Regions from separate parts of the Streptomyces sp. NPDC039480 genome, predicted to be linked through region 1. Evidence: riboswitches for the same ligand, from Rfam matches in the RefSeq annotation. Region 1 holds a riboswitch; each other region holds the start of a gene.
The links. A riboswitch is a leader RNA that binds a small molecule or an ion and turns the genes downstream of it on or off. The one in region 1 is predicted to bind cobalamin.
Positions count from the first base shown of each region.

Region 2: another riboswitch for cobalamin. It lies ahead of cobN (cobaltochelatase subunit CobN); the one in region 1 lies ahead of ACZ56E_RS18870 (ABC transporter substrate-binding protein).
Region 3: another riboswitch for cobalamin. It lies ahead of metE (5-methyltetrahydropteroyltriglutamate--homocysteine S-methyltransferase); the one in region 1 lies ahead of ACZ56E_RS18870 (ABC transporter substrate-binding protein).
Region 4: another riboswitch for cobalamin. It lies ahead of ACZ56E_RS31185 (cobalamin biosynthesis protein); the one in region 1 lies ahead of ACZ56E_RS18870 (ABC transporter substrate-binding protein).

Region 1 covers NZ_JBVITX010000005.1:433,215-435,406, forward strand. The annotation lists gene ACZ56E_RS18860 (AraC family transcriptional regulator) at 1-592, shown strand, start outside; gene ACZ56E_RS18865 (VOC family protein) at 589-1,065, shown strand; cobalamin riboswitch at 1,063-1,247, shown strand; gene ACZ56E_RS18870 (ABC transporter substrate-binding protein) at 1,314-2,192, shown strand, end outside.
Region 2 covers NZ_JBVITX010000004.1:216,877-219,068, reverse strand. The annotation lists gene ACZ56E_RS14935 (cobalamin biosynthesis protein CobG) at 1-631, opposite strand, end outside; cobalamin riboswitch at 756-879, shown strand; gene cobN (cobaltochelatase subunit CobN) at 921-2,192, shown strand, end outside.
Region 3 covers NZ_JBVITX010000001.1:981,825-984,016, reverse strand. The annotation lists gene ACZ56E_RS03640 (hypothetical protein) at 1-807, shown strand, start outside; cobalamin riboswitch at 909-1,129, shown strand; gene metE (5-methyltetrahydropteroyltriglutamate--homocysteine S-methyltransferase) at 1,296-2,192, shown strand, end outside.
Region 4 covers NZ_JBVITX010000011.1:295,312-297,503, forward strand. The annotation lists gene ACZ56E_RS31185 (cobalamin biosynthesis protein) at 1-919, opposite strand, end outside; cobalamin riboswitch at 1,027-1,171, opposite strand; gene ACZ56E_RS31190 (hypothetical protein) at 1,280-1,504, opposite strand; gene ACZ56E_RS31195 (inorganic phosphate transporter) at 1,517-2,192, opposite strand, start outside.

The sequences.
Region 1 (2,192 bases):
CGCCGTGCACCCCCTCGCGGCCCGCCCGCTCCTCGGTCTGCCCGCCGCGGAACTGGCCGGGCAGCTCGTCGTCGGCGGCACCGACGTCCTCGGCGACCGCGCCGCCGACATCCGCGAGCGCCTGTGCGAACTGGACCGCTGGGAGGACCGCTTCGCCCTGCTCGCCGGCTATCTGCGGCGGCGCGCGGCCGAGGACCGGGCCGCCGGGTCCGTACGCCCAGAGGTCGCCGAGGCCTGGGCGTGGCTGGCCAGGCACCGGGGCGCGGGCACCCTCGGCGGCCTGTCCCGGCACGTGGCGCTCAGCGAGCGCAGGCTGACCGCGCTGTTCCGCGCCGAGACCGGCCTGAGCCCCAAACAGGCCGCCCGCCTGATGCGTTTCCAGCACGCCAAGGCCGCCGTGGTCCGCGCCGTCGCGGCGGGCGGGCCGCCGGACCTCGCCCGGGTCGCCGCCGACACCGGCTACTACGACCACTCCCACCTCGTCCGCGACTTCCGGCAGTACACGGAGGCGAGCCCCACCCGCTGGCTGGCCGAAGAGTGCCGGAATATCCAAGCCGGGGCGCACGGGGCCGGCGAAGAGTGGGAGACATGAACACCGACACCACACCCGGCACGACATCCGAAACCAGCCCGCCGGCCCCCGCCATCTGGCCGGCCCTGCAGGCCCACGACGCCCCCGCGCTGATCGACTTCCTCGTCGGCACCGTCGGCTTCCTGCGCACCGCGGTCTACGAGGACGGCGGCCGCGTCGCCCACGCCCAGCTCGACTGGCCCGAGGGCGGCGGCATCATGCTCGGCTCGTACGACCCCGAGTCGGCCACCGAGGCCTGCGGGGAACCGGGCACGTCCGGCGCCTACGTCGTCACCGACCACGTGGACGCCCTGTACGCCCGCCTCACCGAGGCCGGCGTCAAGATCACCCGCGAGATCGAGGACAAGCCGTACGGCAGCCGCGAGTTCGGCATCGCGGACCCCGAGGGGAACCGCTGGTCCTTCGGCACCTACCGCGGTGAGCCGAGGCCCGCACCGGCCCACGGCGCGGACCGCCCCCGCGAAGGCGCGTGATAACTTGCGCAAGCCAGTCAAACCCACACTTGGGCCAGGGAATCCGGTGCGAATCCGGAACTGACGCGCAGCGGTGAGGGGGACGGGCGGGGCCACGGCCACTGGGCGTTCCAGGACGCCCGGGAAGGCGCCCCGCCCGGTCGATCCCGAGTCCGAAGACCTGCTGGCGCCTCCGCTCGCACACCGGGCGACGGAGGTCGTGACGCAGGCCAGGCTCCGCGTATGAGCCGCGAGACCCAAGGGATCACGTGTCCTCGACAGCCCGTATATGCCGTACAGCCCGTATATCCGCTCTGTCCGCCCTGCTCTGTGCCGGCACGCTCACGCTCACCGCGTGCGGCGGCGGCTCCGCGGAGAAATCGGCGGGCGAGAGCGCCGACGGCTATCCGGTGACGGTCGCCTCCTGCGGCAAGGAGGCGAAGGTCGACGCGCCGCCCCGGCGGGCCGTCTCCCTCGACCAGGGTTCCACGGAGATCCTCCTCTCCCTCGGCCTCGCCGACCGCATGGTCGGCACCGGCACCTGGACCGACCCGGTCCTGAAGAACCTGGAGAAGGACAACGCGAAGGTGGAGCGGCTCGCCGACCGCTACCCGGCGCTGGAGAAGGTCCTCTCCAAGGAGCCCGACTTCGTCAGCGCCTCCTTCCTCTACACGGTCGGCAAGGGCGGCGTCGCCGACCGCACGAAGTTCACCGAACTCGGCGTCCCCGTCTACGTCTCGCCCACCGACTGCGCGGGCAAGGACAACGACAGCGGCGGCGACGGCAAACGCGTCAAGACCCTCACCATGGACACCGTCTACAAAGAGGTGCGTGACCTGGCGAAGGTCTTCGACGTCGAGAAGCGCGGCGAGAAGCTGGTCTCGGACCTGAAGGGCAGGGTCGCCAAGGCCACGGAGGACATCGACGAGGCGGCCGCCTCCGACGTGACGCTCCTGTACTGGTTCGCCAACTCCGACGCCCCGTACATGGCGGGCTGCTGCGGTGCGCCCGGCATCATCACCCGCGAACTCGGTGCGAAGAACGTCTTCGACGACACCCGCGAAGAGTGGCCCCAGATCAACTGGGAAACCGTCGCCGACCGCGACCCCGACGTCCTCGTCATCGGCGACCTCACGCGCAAGTCGCAG
Region 2 (2,192 bases), on a different contig from region 1:
CCTCGCGCGCGGCGGCGAGGAAGGCCCCGGCGGCGGCGAGGGCGGCGCGCGGGGCGTCGGCCCCGGCGACCCGGAAGGCGTGCCCCCCGAGACGTACGACCGCGGTCCCGCCCGATTCTGCGATCAAGGTCACATCGCCGCCGAGCCCGGCCACATCCCCGCGGCCGTCGTCGAGGGCGAACAGGAAGCGGCCGGAGAGCGCCGTCGTCCACTCCTCGGCGCAGAGGAGCCGGTCCAGCTCGCGGGCCCACAACTGCACGTCGGCGTGGCCGAGTCCGTCGGTTCCCGCGAGCGGGGACGCCACCACGTTCCGCACCCGCTCGTGGCGCTCGGAGGGCAGCAGGCCGGCGTCCGCGAGCAGCCGGGAGAGTTCGCCGCCGCACGCGTCGCCGAGGCCGCGCAGCTCGATGTTGCCGCGTGAGGTGACGCTGAGGTTCCCGTCCGCCAGACGCTCCGCCACGGCTGCCAGCACAGCTACCTGATGCCCCGTCAGAAGGCCCCCGGGCAGCCGGAGTCGGGCGAGGCGCCCGTCGTCCGCGAGGTGCAGACGGAGGGCTCCGGGGCAGGCGTCACCCCGGTCACGTATGAGGGATTCGCCCTGGTCTGGGGATGGTGCTCGGGTGGGCGGCATGGCGGCGAGCATACCCACGCGGATCCGGCCGGTCGCCTCCCGAGACGGACCGTCCTGGCAGGTGGCCGCCCCATCGGCGGCGGGCAGGACTTACTATGCAGGCGGCGGGCTTCCAGGTCCGCCGACGCCAGCGACGGCGTGGGTCCACCAGGACCCGAGGGAGGAAGCCCGGTGCGAATCCGGCGCGGTCCCGCCACTGTGAGCCCCACCCGCGTGGGGTGAGCCAGGAACTCCTGCCGTCCATACGACCACCCGGGGCGCGGACACCCCGAGGAAGGCCTGCGCCCGCATGCTTCTGCTGTTGTCGACCTCCGACACCGACCTGCTCAGCGCCCGCGCGGCGGGTGGCCCCGTCGACTACCGGTTCGCCAACCCGTCCCGCCTGGACCTCGACGGGCTGCCCGCCCTGCTCGACGGCGTCGACCTCGTCGTCGTACGCCTCCTCGGCGGCGTCCGCGCCTGGCAGGACGGCCTGGACCAGCTCATCGCCACCGGCCTCCCGGTCGTCGTGCTCACCGGCGAACAGGCGCCCGACGCCCAGTTGATGGCCTCGTCGACCGTGCCGATCGGCATCGCCGCCGAGGCGCACGCCTACCTCGCGCACGGCGGCCCCGCCAACCTGGAGCAGCTGGCCCGCTTCCTCTCCGACACCGTGCTGCTCACCGGCCACGGCTTCGAGCCGCCCGCCGCCGCCCCCTCCTGGGGCCCGCTGGAGCGCACCGCCCGCACGGAAGGCACCGACGGCCCGACCGTCGCGGTGCTCTACTACCGCGCCCACCACATGAGCGGCAACACCGCCTTCGTGGACGCGCTGTGCGGCGCGATCGAGGACGCGGGCGCCCGCGCCATGCCGCTGTACGTGGCTTCGCTGCGCGCCCCCGAGCCCGAGCTGATCGACGAGCTGCGCGCCGCCGACGCCATCGTGACGACGGTCCTCGCGGCGGGCGGCACCAAGCCCGCCGAGGCGTCGGCCGGCGGCGACGACGAGTCGTGGGACGCGGGCGCGCTGACCGGCCTCGACGTACCGATCCTCCAGGCGCTCTGCCTGACCGGGTCGCGCTCCGCGTGGGAGGAGAACGACGAGGGCGTCTCGCCGCTGGACGCCGCGAGCCAGATCGCGGTGCCCGAGTTCGACGGGCGCCTCATCACGGTCCCCTTCTCCTTCAAGGAGATCGACGAGGACGGCCTTCCCGCGTACGTGGCCGACGCCGAGCGGGCGGCCCGGGTCGCCGGCATCGCCGTGCGGCACGCGCGCCTGAAGCACATCCCGGCCGCCGACAAGCGCCTCGCGCTGGTGCTTTCCGCGTACCCGACCAAGCACTCCCGCATCGGCAACGCGGTCGGCCTCGACACCCCCGCGTCCGCCGTCGCGCTCCTGCGCAGGCTCATCGCCGAGGGCTACGACTTCGGTCCCGAGGCCGACATCCCGGGCCTCGTCTCCGGCGACGGCGACGAGCTGATCCGCGCGCTCATCGACGCGGGCGGCCACGACCAGGACTGGCTCACCGAGGAGCAGCTCGCCGCCAACCCGGTGCGCATCCCGGCCGCCGACTACAAGCGG
Region 3 (2,192 bases), on a different contig from region 1:
ATCGGCTGGCTGGAGCTCGTCGGCGCCATCGGCTCCCTCGTCACCCTGCTGACCGCCGTCCTCTTCTACTTCGGCTGGGCGAGCACCGACGCCGAGACCAAGGCGCTCGGGCTGCGCGACACCGTCTTCCACTTCTCGACCAGCGACTACCTGCTGCGCAGCGTCGGCGCCCTCTACCTCCCGGCCTGGTTCGCGGCAGGCATCGCGCTCGGCACGCTCGGAGTGCTCCGCTGGGCGGCGGGCGCACCGGAACGGCTCGCCCGCGCCGTGCGCGTGCTGCGGTTCGCGTGGGCGGTGCCCCTCGCCCTCGTACCGCTGTATCCGCTCAACCCCTGGCTGTTCGACCTGCTGCTGCCGCTCGCCGCGATCGGCGGCTTCGCGCTCAACGCGTACGCCCGGACGCGTGACCGCCGGGACCTGCGGCTCTGGGGGCTCACCCTCTTCATCTGCGTCCTGTCGCTGTTCTGGGCCGTGTCGACGTACGCGGCGATCGCGGGCCGCGGCCGGGCGGAGCTGACCGAACGGACCCTGCGCAGCGACTTCCCGGCTGTCGCCGTCTTCAGCGAGAAGGATCTGATGATCCGCGGCGGCGGCAGCTGCTTCCGTCGCGTCACCGACAAGGGCAGCCAGTACGCGTACGAGTACGGCGGGCTGCGGCTGTTCCACGTCTCCGGAGACCGCGTCTTCCTGGTGCCCCGCTACTGGACGCCCGAGGACGGCACCCTCTACGTCCTCAAGGAGGGGCCGGGTCAACGCGTCGACCTGCTCAGCGGGACCGGTCACCGGGAGCGGGAGTGCCGGGGATAGCCAACCGGCGTGGCGTCGCGGGTGGCTCGTGTGTGGCCCCGCGTGTCGCACCTCACTTTTCGGATCCTGCCGTGATCCGGACCACCGGGGGACGGCGTCGTAAAGTGATCAGTGCAGCTGGTTCGCCCCGTCCGCCAGGCGGGAGCGTCGCAAGAGGGAACCCGGTGGAAATCCGGGACTGCCCCGCAGCGGTGAGCGGGAACGACCGCCGTCACACGCACTGGGACCGGAGACCGGTCCTGGGAAGCGACGGCCAGTAGGCGTCCTCCCCCAGGAGGATGTGCCCGCGAGTCCGAAGACCTGCCCGCTGTCCGCGCGCGAACCCTTTCGGGCGCGGATATCCCGGTGACCTCGAGGGCGGGTCGGCGCACACATCGGACGGACGGCCGCGCCACCCGCGCGATCCCTCCCCCGTCCGGTCGGTCGCCCCTTCGCGCTCTCGTCCCGTCCCCGGGATCTCAGGGATTCATCTCGCGAAGGAGATCTCCGTGACCACCAAGCCCGCAGCCGCGGCAGCACGGGCCACCGTGTACGGCTACCCCCGCCAGGGCGGCAACCGCGAACTGAAGAAGGCGATCGAGGGCTACTGGAAGGGCCGCGTCACCGCCGACGCCCTCCGTACCGCCGCCGCCGACCTCCGCCGCGCGAACTGGCAGGAACTCGCCGACGCCGGCATCGGCGAAGTCCCGACCGGCGACTTCTCGTACTACGACCACGTCCTGGACACCACCGTCATGGTCGGCGCCGTCCCCGAACGGCACCGCAGCGCGGTCGAGACGAACACGCTCGACGGCTACTTCGCGATGGCGCGCGGCACTCAGGACGTGGCGCCGCTGGAGATGACCAAGTGGTTCGACACGAACTACCACTATCTGGTGCCCGAGTTGGGCCCGGGGACGGTCTTCAGCGCCGATTCGACCAAGCAGGTCACCGAGTTCAAGGAGGCCCGGGCCCTCGGCCTCTCGGCCCGGCCCGTCCTCGTCGGCCCGGTCACCTACCTGCTGCTGGCCAAGCCCGCGCCCGGGGTGGCCCCCGACTTCGACCCGCTGACCCTCCTCGACCGTCTCCTGCCGGTGTACGCCGAGGTCCTCGCGGACCTGCGCGCGGCGGGCGCCGAGTGGGTGCAGCTCGACGAGCCCGCCCTCGTCCAGGACCGCACGCCGGCCGAACTGAACGCGGCCGAGCGCGCCTACCGCGACCTGGGCGCCCTCACCGACCGCCCCAAGCTGCTCGTCGCCTCCTACTTCGACCGGCTCGGCGCCGCCCTGCCGGTGCTCGCCAAGGCCCCGGTCGACGGCCTCGCCCTCGACTTCACCGGGGCGGCCGCCGCCAACCTCGACGCGCTCGCCGCCGTGGGCGGCCTGCCCGGCAAGCGGCTCGTCGCC
Region 4 (2,192 bases), on a different contig from region 1:
CCCGGCGGGCCGTCACCGCGACTCCCAGTGCCAGCCAGCTCACGCGCCGGGACAGCTTCACGGCCCGCTCGATGTCCGCCACCCGCACGTCCCGCCCCGACCCGTTCAGGACGGGCCGGTGCTCGACCCGCCCCGCGTACGAGAGGGTCCCCCCGAGCCGCACGCCCAACGCCCCCGCGAAGGCGGCCTCGACGGGCCCCGCGTTGGGACTGGGGTGCTGCGCGGCGTCGGAACGCCACGCCTTGACCGCCCCCGACGGCGAGTCCCCCGCCAGCACGGCCAGCGCGGCGGTGAGCCGCGCCCCCGGCCACCCGAAGACGTCGTCGAGACGGGCCGAGGCCCACCCGTAACGCCGGTACCTCGACGACTTGTGGCCGACCATCGCGTCCAGCGTGTTCACGGCGCGGAAGGCGACGAGCCCCGGCACCCCGCCGATGGCGCCCCACACGAGCGCCCCCACCACCGCGTCGGACGTGTTCTCGGCAACGGACTCCACGACGGCCCGTGCGACGCCGTCGGCGTCCAGCGCCTGCGGGTCGCGCCCGCACAGATGCGGCAGCCGCTCCCGCGCGACCTCGATGTCGTCGGCCTCCAGCGCCCCGCCGACGGCCCGCGCCTCACGGCCGAGGGAGGTGCCGCCGACCACGGCCCAGGTCGCGGCGGCGGTCAGCGCCACCGAACCGGCGCGTGACCGGCGTACGAGAGAAGAGGCGAGGGCTGCGGCGCCCGCCGCGCCCCCGGCGCACACCACGGCGTGCAGCGCGCCCCACCCGCGGTGGTCACGCCACAGCATCCGCTCGACGGCGCCCGCGGCACGTCCGAACGCGGCGACCGGATGGCCCCGGCGCGGATCGCCGAGCAGCAGGTCACCGAGGAGTCCGGCGGCGGCGCCGTACGCGAAGTCGCGATCGGCACTCATGGGCTCAGCCCGTCGCTGCACTGAGGAGGGAACTCGTACTCAGGGAAGGAACCGGCAACGGGCGGCCGCGCATGGCGATATGTCCTCACTCAGGGTGTCCGCGCCCTGGTTCGACGTGATCGGCGGCGAGAGTTCCTGGCTCACGGGGAGCGTCGCTCCCCGGTGACAGTGGCGGGACCGCGCCGGATTCGCACCGGCTTCCTCTTCTGCCGCCGTAGTTGGCCCCGGCAGTCCACCACGCCCCGCGAATGCCCGTCAACTCGCCGTTGACCTGCGGCGGGAGAGTGTGTTGGGGCCCACACACGCCGGTGGGGCGCGAAGCGTTCCGCACGCTCCGCGCCCCACCGGGGAACTCCGCTGTCAGGCGACGATCAGATAGATCCCGTACGCCACGGCCGCCGCGCACAGCGCGAAGCAGGCGTACGCGCCGGTGCGCGCCATGGCCGCGGAACCGCCGTCCGATGCGGCCGCCGTCTCCTGCTTGGAGAGGCCGACGACGCCGAGGGTGAACAGGCCCACCAGGGCCACCGTCACCGCGAGGCTGACTCCGAAGACGGAGCCGAGAGCTGCCCAGTCGATGCTCATGGTGATCTGTCCTTATACCGTCGCGGTCCTGGCGGGTTCCGCCATGGCACCGGTCGTGGTGGTGGTCGGGGCCGTGACGGTGGCCTTGACGGCCTCGTCGGGGCCGGTCGAGGCGGCCATCGCGCCCGTCGGGGGCGGGGTGACGGCGGCGATCGCGGTGGTCACGACGCCCGCGGGCTCGGCACCGGTGGCGCCGTCGTGACGGATCTCGTCGTCGGTGACGTTGGTGTGGTCGACGGCGTTGCGCCGCGAGAGCGCCCAGATGACGGCCGAGCCGGCGACCAGGAGCGCGGCGGTGACCGCGACGCCCCAGGGGCCCTGCTTGGTGAGGAACTCGGCGCCCGCGCCGACCAGGCCGGCGGCCGGCAGCGTCAGACCCCAGGCGACGAACATCCGGGTCGCGGTCGACCAGCGGACCACGCCGCCCTTGCGGCCGAGGCCCGCGCCCATCACGGCGCCGGAGCAGGACTGGGTGGTGGAGAGCGAGAAGCCCAGGTGGGAGGAGGCCAGGATGACCGTCGCGGCGCTGGTCTGGGCGGCGAAGCCCTGCTGCGGCTGGAGGTCGGTGAGGCCCTTGCCCATGGTGCGGATGATGCGCCAGCCGCCGAGGTACGTACCGAGGGCGATGGCCACACCGGCCGAGACGATGACCCACATCGGGGGGTTCGCGCCGGGGTTCAGGACGCCG